Regions from separate parts of the Pseudorhizobium halotolerans genome, predicted to be linked through region 3. Evidence: riboswitches for the same ligand, from Rfam matches in the RefSeq annotation. Region 3 holds a riboswitch; each other region holds the start of a gene.
What was found. A riboswitch is a leader RNA that binds a small molecule or an ion and turns the genes downstream of it on or off. The one in region 3 is predicted to bind thiamine pyrophosphate.

Region 1 (5,330 bases), 200 kb from region 3:
TGTTCGCAATCATGGCCGCGCCCCTTCTGTTTCCTGGATCAGGGCACGGGCTGCACTGCGTGGATCGGGCGTACCGCAGACGGCGGAGACGACGGCAAGGCCGGCGGCTCCAGCGGCAATGACCGAAGCGGCATGCTCCATCTTCAGTCCACCGATCGCGACTGCCGGAACTGGTGAGACGGATACGATGTGGGCGAGACCGTCCAGGCCGATTGGTTGCTTGTGATCCGGCTTGGTCCCGGTGGCGAAGACCGGCCCAACGCCGACATAGTCGACGATACTCGGATCCACCTCGTGCGCTAGTTGCGCAGTCTCGACGGAAAGGCCAATGATCAGTTGATCGCCGATGGCAAGCCGCGCCGCAGCTGCCGACATGTCTTCCTGCCCGACATGCACGCCGTCTGCACCGATCTCGAGTGCGGCCTCTACGTCATCATTGACGATCAGCGGTATTCCGTATCCGGCCAGGGCAGCTTTGAGCGCCTTGCCTGTCTCGATCAGGCTCGTCCGGTCGGCGCGCTTGTCTCGAAGCTGCATCATGGTGGCGCCGCCTTCCGCGGCAAGGCGCGCAGTCTCGACCATACCCACCGAGCGGCAAAGATCGGGATCGAGGACGACATAAAGCGACAGGTCGAAAATCTTCATTCCGCTTGTATCCTTGCTTCAGACTCCAGCCTCTTCGGACCGATCGCCGCCAGCGCATCGAGGAACAGGGGTGGGAAAGAGCCTGGGCCCTCGGCCCGGTGGCTGGCATCCTCACCACAAACGGCGAACAACGTCATGGCGGCGACGGTCGCCTCCAGCGCCCGGCCCGGCGCGACGGCGGCGAAGGCTCCGGTAAGGCAGGTCAATGCGCAGCCCAGCGCGGTAACCTTCGGCATGAGCGTGGAGCCCCCCTCGATCCAAACCCGGCGACGTCCATCCGTGACGAGATCGATCTCGCCGGTGACGGCAACGACGCAGGCGAAGCGTCGGGCAAGATCCACGGCCGCCGTTTCTGCCGCCAAGCTGCTGTCACGGCTGTCAACGCCTTGTCCCCTGCTCTCAAGGCCAGCGAGTGCCATGACTTCCGAAGCATTTCCCCGGACGATGGTCGGCTGGAGCTCAAGGAGTTCGCCTACAACGCGACGACGAAAGCTCGTGGCATAGTGGGCGACGGGATCGAGGACCCAGGGCTTGCCTGTCTCCTTTGCCGCGCCGGCGGCACCTCTCATGCCCGGGACGTCAGCCGCCCACAGGGTGCCGATGTTGATCGTGACGGCCGCTGCAATTCGGGCAAACTCGGCAGCCTCCTCCTCGGCGCTGACCATCGCCGGAGATGCGCCGGCAGCGAGAAGGACATTTGCGGCAATGTTCATCGACACATCATTGGTGATGCATTGGATGAGCGGGTTGCTTGCGCGCAGCGCCTCCAGCAATGTCCCGCAACTGGAAGGAAAATCGGTCAAGAGAAACGCCTTTCTTCGTCCAGCGAGGGTAAGGCAAGGGCATCTCGACCCGCGACTCCCTCCGCCAGCATGATCTGGTTCAGGTTCAAAGGGTGCTTCTCAGCCCGCTTCAGCGGACGCCCCCGTCTGTTCGCAGCTTAGGAAGAATTGGGCCAGTTGTCACTCTCGAAAGCGTCCCGAACTGCACGGGGCGGGTGCGGCCCATGCTGGCTCGCGTCGGGCGGAGGTTGCTCCGGTGCACCTAGGGCGCGAGGCGGGACGAGAGCAGCGCGAAAGCTTCGTAAGGCGCGAGGCCAAGGGTCTCCCCAACCTCCTTAACCGGCGAGTAATTGCTGATCAAGGGACGACCGCGTCGGTGGAGTTCATCCGGAAGTTCGATCGTAATTGTGCGCGGAGTGAAATTGGCGATTACCAGCAGTTCCTCGTCGTCCAGCGTTCGCGTGTAGATGAAGACGTCGGGATGGTGATCCAGCCAGGCCTGATAGCGACCATAGACGATGACGGGATGCTGCTTGCGCAGCGAAACCAGCTCCCGGTAATGCGCCCAGATTGATCGATCGTCGGATACTTGGCTGGCTGCATTCAGCGTCGCGTAGTTGGGATTAACCTCAATCCACGGGGAGCCGGTCGTGAAGCCGCCGTGAGGATCGGCGCTCCACTGCATGGGCGTTCGCGCATTGTCGCGGCCGCTCTCATTGGCACCGCGGATGAAGTCCTCTGTCGAAAGGCCAGCCTCGACGTGCAGACGATGCATGTTGAGGGTTTCGATGTCCTTGTATTGGTCGAGGGACGTGAAGGAGACGTTCGTCATGCCGATCTCTTCCCCCTGATAGATGAACGGCGTGCCCTTCATCAGGTGCAGCACGGTCGCCAGCATCTTGGCCGATTCAACATGATAACCCGTGGCATCCCCATATCGTGACACGGCGCGCGGCAGATCATGATTGCCCCAAAACAGGGAGTTCCAGCCGTCTTCTGCCAGAGCATGTTGCCACTTGCCCAGAACGGCTTTCAGCTTCACCAGATCGACGGGCTTTGGTCGCCACTTGCCGTGGATCTCGTCCCAGCTCTGGGTGACATGTTCGAACTGGAAGACCATGGAGAGCTCCCTGCGCTCCCGTCCTGAGTAGAGCAGGGCGGAATCGGGCGTCGCACTCCAGGCCTCGCCGACTGTCAAAACGTCCCGCTCTCCGAATGTCTCGCGGTTCATTTCCTGCAGGTAATCATGGAGGTGCGGGCCGTCTGCGGTGATGCCGGCATCGACCTCCTTGCCGATCAGGTCGATTACGTCCATCCGAAAGCCGGCAATTCCGCGGTCGAGCCACCAGTTCATCATGCGGTAGATTTCGGACCTGACCTCCGGGTTCTTCCAGTTGAGGTCCGGCTGCCGCCTTGAAAACAGGTGGAGGTAATATTCGCCAGTGCGGGGATCGAGCGTCCAGGCGGAACCTCCGAAGGACGAGGTCAGATCATTGGGAGGGCCCCCATCGGCTGACGGCGGTCGCCATATATAGAAGTCGCGCAGGCGGCTTTCGCGCGAACTGCGGGACTCGACGAACCATGGGTGCTCGTCGGAGGTATGATTGACCACCAGATCCAGAAGGATCCCGATGCCGCGCTGACGCGCCTCGGCGACCAGTTTGTCGAAATCAGCGAGGGTACCGAATTCATCTGCGATGTTCTGATAATCGGATATGTCGTATCCGTTGTCGTCCATGGGCGACTTGTAGATGGGCGACAGCCATAAAACGGTGACGCCAAGGGACTGCAGATAGTCCAGCCGACCGATGATGCCGGGAATGTCGCCAATCCCATCGCCGTTGCTGTCGCAGAAGCTGCGCGGATAGATCTGGTAGACGGTCGCCGCGTGCCACCATTTTCGCTCGATGATCGAGAGGGACTTTGGCTTGTTCACAAGCTCTTTCATGGGCGGCTCCGATATCGACATCACGGTCCGCAACGCAGGATTGGCGGGCCGGTTCCCGTTTGCCGGAACATTGAGCCATCATGTCTGTTAGCCATACGACTTACTTACACAGGAGGTCGTAATGAACAGCAAACTCCCACCCGTCCCCGACGAGAACCGCAGCGACAAGGGCACCGGCGAGCGTTCCGCCGCCAGCCTTTCCAAGGGCAACCCCGTCGACCCGCGCGAAAAGAATTTCGACAAGCAGGGTCAACAGAGCAACAGCAAGGTGAACACCACTCATCAGGGTTACCAGCAGGACCGTTAGGAGCGTTGCATGTCTACATCGCAAAAGACGCCGGCCAGCATCCGGCAAGGAGGACCCGGCTCCTCGCACGAAAATGCCAAGGCGCCACTCGACTTGAAGAAGCCGCCGGCTGATCCAGACAATCGTTCCCGCAGCAAGGTCTCGGGCGGAGGTGGCGAGCATGACAGCCATCATACCCATGACTCAGTACGTAAAGGCGGCGGCAGCCACTAGACGACATGGGAACAACCGGCACCACGGATCGGTGCCGGTTTCTCCTGGACCATGCTCTATGCCGCTCGCGGCTGACCGATGTTATCGCAACAGACCTTGGCCGCCATCGACGTAGATCGGAACGCCGGTCACATGTCTCGCCCTGTGCGAGGCGAGGAACAGGATCACGTCAGCAACATCCATGGAGGCGCCCGGTTTACCCTCGGTCAGGGGGATGTCGCCCTCCGGCCATTCTACGGGAACGGCGGTCTTGCCTGGATTCCGAATGCTGGTGTTGTCATCTATCTCGGTGTCGATCTTGCCGGGGCAGACCGCGTTGATCCGTATCTTGTGCCTGCCCAGTTCGAGCGCGAGCTGCTTCGTTATGGCGACCTGTGCGGCCTTGGTGGCCGAATAGGCGGTGGCGCCCGGCGAACTGAACGTCCGGTTGCCATTGATGGAGGAGACGATGATGATCGACCCGCCACCGTGCGCTTTCATGACGGGAACGGTGGTGTGGAGCGTGAGATACGTGCCCCGCAGATTTACAGCGATCGTCTGATCCCATTCATCGGGCTGGAGAGTGTCGATGGGTGCCCACACCCCGTTGATGCCGGCATTGGCGACAACGATGTCGAGACGTTCGAAAGCATCGATCAATTCAGTTACCGCGCTTCTCATCTGCGCCTCGTCGGAAACATCGGCCTCGAGCACCACGGCCTGTCCGCCCTGACTGGTGATTTCTGTAGCAGCGTCTTCCAGATCCTTCCGCGTGCGTCCGAGCAAACCGACCTTCGCCCCTTGAGCGGCAAGGGTAATGGCTGAAGCCCGGCCTATTCCGGATCCGGCACCCGTCACAAGGGCCACGCGGGATTGCAGTTCCATATTGTCTCTCCATTTGCGCCCCATCGCTGGGGTGGCCACCTGTCAGTCACGCTTCCAGAAGCCGAAGCCCCTCCCGATATTTTTCGCCGTCGCCTCCCGTGCGCTCGGCAGTTGTCAGATTGTCCCTCAGGTCTGCGAGCTTAACCTCTCGAGCCAACGGATTTGCCGCCGCCCTCCTTACCAAGTCAGCGTGGGATTCTCCGTCCCTCCGGGTCAGAGCGTCCACTGCCGCCAGAACGACTGGCGCGAATCCCTCCTGCCGCAAGCGCTCGAGTGTCCATTCCGGGGCGTTCTCAGGGATGTCGTGGAGCCAAGCAATGATCTGCTCGACTTCGTCGGCGACGGATGCAGCAACACGGGCGACATGATCAAGCAAAGGTTCGCCGCCCTTCTTCACCCGGCCGGCAAGAGCCGCTTCCGCGATCTCGCGTGCATGTGCGACATCGGAGTTCATCGCCGGTCCTCGGCAAATTGTTCTGCAGTACCGATGGGGGGTAGCCAGTCCTCACGGCGCTTGATCCAGATCTCGTAGGTCGGCTCAAGATCCGTAGGGGCCATATCAAGCGAGCCA
Region 2 (5,330 bases), on a different contig from region 3:
TTCCTCTCCGGTTCCGGCTCATCCTGTGGTATCGGCAAGGCGGTCGCCACGGAGGACGAGGATCGAGCCTTCTGATCCCGTCCGGAATGCGCGACATCAACTGGAGGATCAGCATGCCGACACCACCTTTCCGCGCCGACCATGTCGGCAGTCTTCTTCGCCCGCGCCCGATTGCCGAGGCACGCGCCGCCCGCGCCGATGCGGCGACCCTGCGCGCCATCGAAGACGCGGAGATCCCGAAACTCATCAAGATGCAGGAAGAGGTCGGCCTGAAGGTTGTCACCGACGGCGAAGCGCGTCGCGCCTTCTGGCATTTCGATTTCATGGGCATGCTTGACGGCATGGACATGGAGACCCGCGGAGAGGGCGTGCAGTTCCACGGCACGCAGATCCCGCCGGTGCATCCGGTGATCAACGGCAAGCTCGGCTTCCCGAAGGACCACCCAATGCTCGAACACTTCACCTTCGTGAAAGACCACACCAGTGTCTGCCCGAAGATTTCCATTCCCGGTCCGTCCTGCGTGCATTTCCGCACCGACCCGGCCGACGTCCGTCCTGCCGAGTACAAGGATCCAGACGTGCTCTTTGCGGATATCGCCGAGACCTATCGTCAGGCCGTTGCCGCCTATTACGCGGCCGGCTGCCGCTACCTGCAGCTCGACGATATCTTCTTCGCCTATCTCGGCGACCCGAAGCAGCGCGAGCAGCGCAAGGCCATGGGGCAGGATCCCGACTGGTTGATCGACCGCTATGCCTGGATGCTGGAAGAGGCGATTAAGGATCGTCCGTCCGACATGGTCATCGGCATGCACATGTGCCGCGGCAATTTCCGCTCAACCTACGCTGCCACCGGCGGCTACGACGCAGCCGCCGACGCCATCTTCAACAAGACCAGCGTCGATATCTATTTCATGGAATACGATACCGACCGTGCCGGCGGACTGGAGCCGCTGAAGCTCCTGCCGAAGGGCAAGAAGCGAATCATGGCTGGTTTCATCACCACGAAGACGGCGGAACTGGAATCGATCGACTGGCTGCGCAAGCAGTTCGAGGCGGCCTCCCAGTACGTGGACATGGATCAGCTGGGAATTGCACCGCAGTGCGGCTTCGCATCGACCGAGCACGGCAATGCGATCACCGAGGAAGACCAGCGGCGCAAGCTCGAGCTCGTCGTGAAGACCGCGCAGACGATCTGGGGAACAGCGTAAGGCTGTCCGCGAAGGCGGGCCCGACCGTCGAGGGCGGGTCTGCCGATCTCTTTGGCATGGAGGGTAATGAAGTCGGCACGCCTGAGCGTCGGCTTTGGACCCGGATTGACATGTCCGCGTGGTTCATGAAACATGGCGGTATTCCGAGGGGGGCATCGTAACGGTGCTGAGATGGCGGTGAGCCGGACCCTTGAACCTGATCCGGGTCATACCGGCGTAGGAACGGAAACGGCCTTTCGGCGCCAATTCTCTTCTCCGCTCTGCCTGGATCTCCGTGATTGACGTCGGGAGATCGAACCATGCCATACTCTTCAAGACCTAGCCCTCGGACAGGACGCCCGCCAGCCGCCTCATCGATGCGTTAGGTCGAGCCATGCCACCCCGTCACATGGGGATGGGACTCGTCGGGCTGCTGGTGCTCTGGCAGGCCGGCATATGGCTCTTCCATCCCCCGGCCTATATCCTGCCGCCGCCGGCGGACGTCCTTGCCGCCTTCGCCCGCCAGGGCGGTTTCCTGCTTCGCAACAGCCTGGTCACCATCGCCGAGATCGCCATCGGGCTCGCCTGTGGCGCCGTTCTGGGTGCGCTCGCGGCGCTTGCCGCCGCCGCCTTCCCCCGTGCCGGCCGGCTGATCTGGCCGGCCGTCCTGGTGCTGCAGGGGCTGCCGGTCTTCGTGCTGGCGCCGATCCTCGTGTTGTGGTTCGGGTTCGGGATCGCCTCCAAGGCCGTCATGGCGACGATCATCATCTTCTTCCCGGTCGCCTCCGCCTTTGCTGATGGCCTGCGCCGGACCGAACCTGCGATCCTCGATGCCGTTGCGCTGACCCGGGCGACCCATTGGCAGACCCTTCGCTACATCCGCGCGCCCCTGGCTCTGCCGGGCCTGATCTCGGGCCTTCGCGTTGCCGCGCCCCTTGCGCCGATCGGCGCCGTGGTCGGCGAATGGGTCGGGGCGTCGGCCGGGCTTGGCTTTGTCATGGTGCAGGCGAATGCCCGCATGCAGACCGACATCGTCTTCGCCGCCATGGTCCTTCTTGCCGTGCTCACCCTCGTGCTGCGGCTTGCGGTCGATGTCGCGACAGCCCGCATCATCCCATGGGCGCCGGAAGTCCACCACACCGATCCAAGATAGTTAGCCGGAGAAACATTCATGAGAATACATCTTCTTTCCTGGGCCGTCGCTGCCATGCTTGCCTGGCCGGTACCGTCCCACGCCGCCGATCGCCTGACGGTCATGCTGGAGTGGTTCGTCAACCCGGACCACGCTCCCATGATTGTCGCGCAGCAGAAGGGATTGTTCGAAGCGGCAGGCCTTGATGTGGAACTGATCCCGCCTGCCGATCCGTCCTCCGTGCCGCGACTGGTTGCGGCAAGACAGGCGGATGTCGGTGTCCATTATCAGCCGAACCTCTATCTGGACCACGCGGCCGGTCTGCCGCTCGTCCGCTTCGGCACGCTGGTGGAGACGCCGCTGAACACGGTGACGGTGCTCGCGGATGGTCCCGTCAAGACGCTTGCGGACCTCAAGGGCAGGAAGATCGGCTTTTCTGTCTCGGGCTTCGAGGATGCCATGCTGAAGCGCATGCTCGCCGCCGAAGGCGTGGCTCTCGACGAGGTGGAACTCGTCAACGTCAACTTCGCGCTGACCTCGTCGCTGCTCGGGGGGCAGGTCGACGCAACGGTCGGTGGATTCCGCAACTTCGAACTAACCCAGATCCGGCTCGCTGGAGGCGAGGCGCGCTCGTTCTTTCCCGAGGAGCATGGCGTGCCCGTCTATGACGAGTTGATCTTCATCGCCCACAAGGATCTCTCGGACGATGGTCGCCTGCGGCGGTTCCTCCAGGCGGTGGAAGAGGCCAGCATCTTCCTGACCAATCATCCGGATGAAGCATGGTCGCTGTTCATCGCGGCATATCCCGATCTCGACGACGAACTCAACCGCCAGGCTTTCCGCGACACCCTTCCGCGCTTTGCCAAACGTCCGGCTGCGCTGGACAGAAGCCGTTATGAGCGTTTCGGCGCGTTCCTGGCGGAGAGTGGGCTTATCGATAAGGCGCCGACCGTCGAAGACCTTGCGGTCGAAATCGGCGGATGATTGAAATGGTCTCCGGCTGCAGCGAGAGCAGGCAGGAAGTATCGGTGTCGTCGGGGCCTCATCCCGTCCCTCGGTCGCGTGCCTCCATCCATGCCACCCGGATGGCGCTGCGCGTCGAGCAGGTGCTGTCGGCAGGGGCGGGTCTGCTCCTCGCACTGCTTCTCCTGCTTGTCCTGGTAACCGTCGGCCTCCGCTATGGCGCCAGCACCGGCTTTGCAGGCACCGAGGAGGCCGCGCTCTGGCTCTTCCTGGCGCTCATCTGTCTTGGCCTGCCGCTCAGCCTGCAGGGGCCATTTTCGCTGAGGCTTGACATCCTGACCCGGCTGCTGCCGCACGAGGGGCGCCGGATTGCGGGCCTTTGCGCTGACGGGACGAGTGCGGCGGCAGGCTGTCTCCTCCTCACGGGCGGTGCCGAGGCTGCAGCGGCGCTCCGTTCCGTCTCGCCCGCTCTCGGCCTCCCTGAACATGTGCGCTTCTGGTGCCTCGCTGCAGGCGGAGCGCTCCTTCTTGCAATGCTGCTGCTGGTCCGTATCGGCGAGGGCAGGGGCTTCCTCGGCCTTTTATCAGTGGCTGCGGGTGCAGCACTTGCGCTTCTCCTGCCGCAGGCGGACCTTGGCTCAAGCATGCTGCCAAGCGCCGTTGCCGCACTTGCCGCGGGTGCGACGCTCCTGCTTGGCGCCCCGCTCGCCCATTGCCTGCTGGCCGGGGTCATGTTCGCGATCCCCTCTGGAAGCGGCTTGTCGGAGCCGGCCATCGTCTCCACCGCAGCATCCGGCATGTCGCGCTTCCTCCTGCTCGCCATTCCCTTCTTCCTGCTTTGCGGCGGTATGCTCACCCTCTCGGGAGCCGGAGAGCGCCTGGTGCGGCTGGCGCAAACCCTCGTCGGCCATAGGAGGGCCGGTCTGGCGCAGACTGCGCTTCTGACCAGCGTCTTCTTCTCGGGAGCATCCGGCTCTTCGGTCGCGAACGCCGCATTCGGCGCATCCACCTTCCACCCGCATCTCGTCAGTCACGGCTACCCCCCGGAACGCTCCGCGGCGATTATCGCGGCCACCTCTGTGCTCGACAATGTCATCCCGCCTTCGATTGCCTTTCTCTTGCTGGCAGCCGCGACGGATATTTCGGCCGGACGCTTGTTGATAGGCGGCGCCTATGCCGGGCTTCTCATGGCGGCCTGCCTGGCGGTAGCGATCCGTCTCGCGAACGGCGACAGCAACCGAAGCGCCCGGGCAACCGGCGCGGAGCGATCCCGCGCCCTGTTGGCTGCCGTGCCGGCATTGGGACTGGTGGTCGTGGTCCTCGGCGGCATCCGCTTCGGCATCGTCACCCCGACCGAGGCCGCAGCGGTCGCAGCCGGTTATGCGCTGCTGCTTGCTCTTGCAACCCGGCCAACTTGCGGAGGCCTCGCCTCAATCTTCCGGCAAGCTGGCGTCGAGGCGGCCGCAATCGGGCTCCTCATCGGCGCCGCCGCGCCTTTTGCTTTCCTGCTCGCGGTGGATGGCGTGGCCGGGACCGTCCTCGATCTCGCGGGGTCGCTTGCGGAGGCACCATGGCAGGTTCTCCTGCTCTGCAATCTCGTCCTGCTCGCCGCCGGCCTCGTCCTCGATACTGGCGCCGCGATCCTTCTTCTCGGCCCGATCCTGCTGCCGGTTGCCGTGGGCGCAGGCATCGACCCCGTCCTGTTCGGGGTGATCGCCGTGGTCAACCTGATGCTGGGAGGCCTGACACCGCCGGTCGGCATGCTCGTCTTCGTGGTCAGCGGCACGACAGGTGTTCCCGTGGGAGCCCTTTTCAGGGCGGTCATTCCTTATCTTGTCGCACTGCTCTGCGCCCTCCTCGTCCTCTGCCTTCTGGCACTGTTTTTCTGAAAGGATATCCGATGACTTCGATCACGCGCCGCACGCTTCTCGCCGCAGCCGGTCTGGCTCCCGCCTTCGCATCCCCCGCCTTCCTTCGATCGGCCTCGGCGCGCACGAGCGTCATCACGGTCGCGTCGCTTCTGGGCGAGGAGAAGCCCGAAACCCGGA
Region 3 (5,330 bases):
CTGAGCCCGAAAGCCTCAGAAGCAGGAACCAGCCCGTCCCAAGCACGACGGGGGGGACTAGGAGAACAAGAAAGGAAGTGGCATCCAGAATGGCAGAGAAACCCCGCAGCAGGACGCTGGCATTCCTTCGGTCGGCAATCGCCAGGCGCGCATCGATGAGTGTGGCCGATGCCATCACCGCCAGCAGGCCTGAGGACAGCGCGATCAGCATGCTCGTTGCCAGCGCCCGCTGGAAGGCGTCGCTCGCCACGAGGCGCGGGAGGTCTGCCTGGATCCCCGCCCGGAGAACGGCGAGCAGTGGCATCAGGACGAAAGCTGTGGCGACGGCGATGACCAGAGTGTCCCATGCCTGCGCCGCGGCTCCTTTGCCGTCGAAGCGTCGAACGCGGTGGCCGCTGGTCGGCAATCGGTCATCAGTCACAGGCAGCCGGGACAGGATGATCAGGAGCATGGCCGTCAGCCCGATCTGCAGCAGTGACAGTCCAACTGCACGGGCAGGATCAAAATCGAAGCGCAGTGACTGGTAGATCGCAACTTCAAGGGTTGTCGCAGCCGGACCTCCGCCCAGTACCAGAACGAGCGTGAAGCTGGTTGCGCAAAGCATGAAGATTAGACCGGCTATGCCTGGCAGGACCCGCAAGAGGACAGGCCATTCGACGAACCGGAAGATGGCAACGGGCCGCATGCCCAGCTGCGCGGCCAGCATCCAGTATTCTCCGGGCAGCCGATCGAGCGAGGCCACCATCAGGCGGCATGCGAGAGGCAGGTTGAAGAAGACGTGTGCGAGCAGGATGCCGCCAAGACCGTAGATGGTGACCGGCTCGTCGAGTCCGCCACGCAGGAGAAGTGAATTGACCAGTCCTTGCCTCCCCCAGATCGTAATGAGGCCGAGGGCAGCGACGAGTGCGGGCAGACCCATCGGCAGCGCCATCAGCCGCAGGATCCAGAGCCTGCCCGGAAGTTGCGGCCGCCGCGCCAGCGCCAGTGCGACCGGAATCGCCAGACCGATAGACAGCAAAGTGGAGAGCCCTGCCTGAAGAAGCGTGAACCGCAGCACGCGCGCCGTGTAAGCTGTCCAGAGCGCCTTGCCGCCAGCGTCTGGCGCCGCGGCAAGGAGGGAATAGGTGGCAAGACCGATGAAGGCAGCGACGCTTGCGAAGGTGACGATACCTGCCCCGATTGCAGTTTGCTGCTCCCGTCTCGTCAGCATAGAGCTTTAGCGTCCGCTCATCGCCACCAGCCACTCATTGATCCAGGCCTGCCGGTTTCTCGCCACGTCCGCGGAGTCCATGAGGAAGGTCTTTTCCGGCTGGACGAGGCGGTCGAACGCTTCCGGCAAGGGCTCGCTCGTCTGGCCGGCCGGCATCATCCAGTTGGTGGTCGGTATGATGTTCTGGAAGGCCGGCGACATCATGAATTTGAGAAACTGGCGCGCCAGGTCCTTGTTCTCCGATGTCCGCAACAGACCTGCGACCTCGATCTGGATATAGTGGCCTTCCGAGAAGGGCGCTGCCTGGTACCGATCAATGTCCTCGGCCACCATGTGATAGGCAGGGGAAGTAGTATAGGAGAGAACCATCGGGACCTCTCCCTTGGTGAACAATCCATAGGCCTCAGACCAGCCCGGCGTGACCGTCAGGATGCGTCGACGAAGCTTTGCCCACGCCGCCTCGGCCTCCTCGCCGTAAACCGACTTCATCCACAAAAGCAGACCGAGGCCTGGGGTGGAGGTTCTCGGATCCTGGATGACGATCTTTTCCGAAGGGTCGCCCTCGACCAGCTCCTTCAGGCTGGCCGGCGGGGCGATCGATTGAGTGTCATAAATGACGGCGAAATGTCCGTAGTCGTAGGGGATGAAGACGTCGTCCCCGTACCCGCCCGGCACGCTGATGGGACTTGTATCCAGTGCATGCCTTTCGAACAGGCCAGTGGCCTTGGCTTCATCGGCAAGATTGGTGTCGAGACCGAGAACGACGTCGGCCTCGTTATTCTCGCCTTCGAGCTTCAACCGCGAAAGAAGTGCGACGCCATCCGCGACCGCCACGAAGTTGACGCGGCAGGCACAAGATTTCTCGAACTCTTCCTTGACCCTTGGCCCCGGCCCCCATTCGGCGGTGAAGCTCTCATAGGTGTAGACGGTCAGGCTGCGCTCCTGAGCCATGGCCGGCGTCGAAGCGGTCATCGCCGCTATGATAAGCGAAAGTGCCGAGAGCCGCATCAATGCCTCCTCTTTGGCAGAAAGGACGAGGGGCTGATCGACGCCGTCTAATCCCTCCGCCGGTGTTAACCGGATCAGGTTCTGCGGGTTGGCGAGAGCCTCTCAGCCACGAAGTGGCACCCCGTTAGATCGGCCAGAGATGTAGCGATCGATCCGGCGCTTGGCAAGCGCCGTCCATGGTTGCTCAATGAGCGTCAGTGGGCGCTTTGAAGGACGCGAAGCTCGCGCGGGAGTTCAGCATGACCTCCCGTTCGGCCTGCAAGGATATAGCCGATCGTCTGCTCGATCACATGCGGCATTACCGGCTTCGTCAGCACCCCGAGCGGTCCATAGCTTCCGGCTTCGATCTCTTCAGGATTGGCAGTCATGAAGATGACGGCAACGCCATATTTCTCGGCAAGTTCGCGGCCGATCGACGGTCCAGTCTTGCCGTCAGCTAGATTGACATCGACAAGGGCAATGTCGGCAGACTGGGCGAGTGCGAGTGCGGGGTTGCGGCCATTGGCGAGGCCCGCGACCTTCAAGCCCATGGCTTCGACCGTATCAGCCACGTCCAAGGCGATGAGAAACTCGTCTTCCACGATCAGGACGCGATGTTCCTCAGAGACCGGGGTCTGCCAACCACTCGTTACACTTGTCAGCATCGGATGCTCCTGATGGTTCGGTGCCGCTTCGTACCGATCCCGGCCGTGCCGCATCGATACTGCCACCCGAACGACCACCTGCCGTCATTGTTCCGCATTGTGACAGGTTGACGGGTTTCAAGTGCGTTTCATGGATAACAGATGGTTAACGTCACCCCTCCAACTCCTCGCGCAGCATTTCAAGCTCGAGCCATTCCTCTTCCATCTCTGCGAGCCGCTTGCGTAGCGCCTCCAGTTCAGATGCGAGCGCGGTGAAGGCTGCCGGATCTTTCGTGAAAAGGTCGGGATCCGCCATTCGCTTCTCCCGGGCGGCAACCTCGGCCTCAGCCTTGGCGATGTCCTTCGGCAGGTTTTCCAGCGCGAACTTCTGCTTGAAGGACAGCTTGCCGCGGTTTTTCGGCGCCTCATCGGCCGGCGTCGACGTCTCCGTCTTCTCCCTTGCCTGGCGTTCGGAACGCCGCCTTTCCTCCTGGACGCCGCGGCGTTGTGCCAGCATGTCGGAGTACCCGCCGGCATATTCGATCCAGCGCCCGTCCGGCGCTTCCGGATCCGCGGGTGCTATGGTCGAGGTGACCGTCCGGTCGAGGAAGTCGCGGTCGTGGCTGACCAGAATGACAGTGCCGTTGTAGCCGGCGACGATCTCCTGCAGCAGATCCAGTGTCTCGATGTCGAGATCGTTTGTCGGCTCGTCGAGGATCAGCAGGTTGGACGGCCTGGCCATGATCCGCGCCAGGATCAACCGTGCCCGCTCGCCGCCGGAAAGGTTCTTGATCGGAGTGCGGATCTGCTCGGGCTGGAACAGGAAATCCTTCATATAGCCCGCGACGTGACGCTGCTCACCATTGACGAGAAGCGTTTCGCCGCGCCCGTCGGTGAGGTAGTGGGAAAGCGTGTCCTCGGGGTCGAGATCCTCCCGCTTCTGGTCCAGCGTGGCGATTTCGAGATTTGTCCCGAGCCGCACCGTTCCCGTATCCGGATCGAGCTGCCCCGTCAGCATCTTCAATAGCGTCGTCTTTCCGGCACCGTTGGGTCCCACAAGGCCTATCCTGTCGCCCCGGTGTACGCGGATGGAGAAGGGCGCGACGATAAGCCGGTCTCCATAACTCTTGGTGATCGCTTCTGCCTCGATCACCAGCTTTCCGGATTCCCGACCTTCCGATGCCGCCGCCTGGACTGACCCTTGCGGACCTTTGTGACCGCGATAGGCGGCGCGCATCGTCTGCAGTTCTCCCAGCCGGCGCATGTTGCGCTTGCGCCGGGCCGTCACGCCGTAGCGCAGCCAGTGCTCCTCGCGCTCGATCGCCTTGCCCAGCTTGTGCTGCTCCAGTTCCTCTGCCGCCAGGACCTCGTCGCGCCAGGCCTCGAAATGAGAAAATCCGCGATCGAGACGTCGCGACGTGCCGCGATCGAGCCAAACCGTCGCCGTCGATACTTTCTCAAGGAATCGTCGGTCGTGCGAGATGAGGACGAGGGCGCTCCGCGTCTTCCTCAGTTCCTCCTCCAGCCATTCGATTGTTGGCAGGTCGAGATGGTTCGTCGGCTCGTCCAGCATCAGGATGTCTGGTTCCGGCGCCATGACGCGGGCGAGCGCCGCCCGCCGGGCCTCGCCTCCCGACAGCCGGTTCGGATCCTCTTCGCCGCTCAGGCCGAGATGCTCCAGGAGGTAGGTGACGCGATAGCGATCGTCCCCTGGACCGAGACCCGCTTCGGCATAGGCCTGTACCGTCCGGTAATCCCCAAAATCCGGCGCCTGCTCCAGGTATCGTATGGTGGCGCCCGGATGGCGGAATACCTCCCCGGACTGCGGCTCGACCAGACCGGCCGCGATCTTCATCAGGGTTGACTTGCCGGATCCGTTGCGGCCGACGAGGCAGATGCGGTCGCCCGGCTCCACCTGCAGTCCCGCGCCGGCGAGAAGGGGCGTGCCCCCGAAGCTCAGGAAGATGTCGTCGAGTTTGAGGATGGGAGGTGCCACGGTTCAGGCTCCTGTCAGATCGTAGGGGCGGGCGAAGATCATTGCCTTCCCGCGCCTAAGCGCGAAGGCAACCGGACCCTCGGCCACATTGGAAACTGTCCGCGACGAGCCGAAGGGCAAGGAAAAGTCTTCGAGCGGATAACGGGCGTTGAGGATGTCGAGGCCTTCCAGCTTGGAAAACCCGATGACGGAGAACAGGGAGCCTGCCGGCAGATCCAGAAGGCGGCGTCCGGGAAGCAGGGGGACGGCTTCTTCGGCGCCGGAGGTCAGAAGCACTTCAATCCCGCGTTCCGCCAGGCTGAGGGCGTGGAAGACATGCTGCAGGGCATGGTCGCTTCGCTCGCCGCCGAGCGCGCCGGCAAGCACCAGACGCTCGGCACCCCGATCGATGGCCTCCGCGGTTGCGATCTCTCCGTCCGTCTCGTTTTTTGCAGCGGGGTAGGGCTGCCGCGGAACTCCGGACTGCGCCGCGATTAGTCCCGGCGGCGTCGAG

Region 1: it holds a riboswitch for thiamine pyrophosphate, as region 3 does, so the genes downstream of both, thiM (hydroxyethylthiazole kinase) here and thiB (thiamine ABC transporter substrate binding subunit) in region 3, are expected to answer to the same signal.
Region 2: it holds a riboswitch for thiamine pyrophosphate, as region 3 does, so the genes downstream of both, FN060_RS16895 (ABC transporter permease) here and thiB (thiamine ABC transporter substrate binding subunit) in region 3, are expected to answer to the same signal.

What each region holds. Positions count from the first base shown of each region.
Region 1 is NZ_CABFWE030000001.1:411,504-416,833, reverse strand. Features, by position in the region: gene thiD (bifunctional hydroxymethylpyrimidine kinase/phosphomethylpyrimidine kinase) at 1-13, opposite strand, end outside; gene thiE (thiamine phosphate synthase) at 10-645, opposite strand; gene thiM (hydroxyethylthiazole kinase) at 642-1,448, opposite strand; TPP riboswitch at 1,488-1,582, opposite strand; gene FN060_RS01955 (glycoside hydrolase family 13 protein) at 1,690-3,375, opposite strand; gene FN060_RS01950 (hypothetical protein) at 3,497-3,682, shown strand; gene FN060_RS01945 (hypothetical protein) at 3,692-3,895, shown strand; gene FN060_RS01940 (SDR family oxidoreductase) at 3,977-4,759, opposite strand; gene FN060_RS01935 (HD domain-containing protein) at 4,806-5,213, opposite strand; gene FN060_RS01930 (GFA family protein) at 5,210-5,330, opposite strand, start outside.
Region 2 is NZ_CABFWE030000011.1:311,616-316,945, reverse strand. Features, by position in the region: gene FN060_RS16900 (5-methyltetrahydropteroyltriglutamate--homocysteine S-methyltransferase) at 114-1,208, shown strand; TPP riboswitch at 1,345-1,448, shown strand; gene FN060_RS16895 (ABC transporter permease) at 1,582-2,340, shown strand; gene FN060_RS16890 (ABC transporter substrate-binding protein) at 2,359-3,303, shown strand; gene FN060_RS16885 (TRAP transporter large permease subunit) at 3,405-5,171, shown strand; gene FN060_RS16880 (TRAP transporter substrate-binding protein) at 5,183-5,330, shown strand, end outside.
Region 3 is NZ_CABFWE030000001.1:210,023-215,352, reverse strand. Features, by position in the region: gene thiP (thiamine/thiamine pyrophosphate ABC transporter permease) at 1-1,210, opposite strand, end outside; gene thiB (thiamine ABC transporter substrate binding subunit) at 1,217-2,218, opposite strand; TPP riboswitch at 2,253-2,352, opposite strand; gene FN060_RS01080 (response regulator) at 2,413-2,862, opposite strand; gene FN060_RS01075 (ABC-F family ATP-binding cassette domain-containing protein) at 3,014-4,837, opposite strand; gene FN060_RS01070 (thiamine diphosphokinase) at 4,841-5,330, opposite strand, start outside.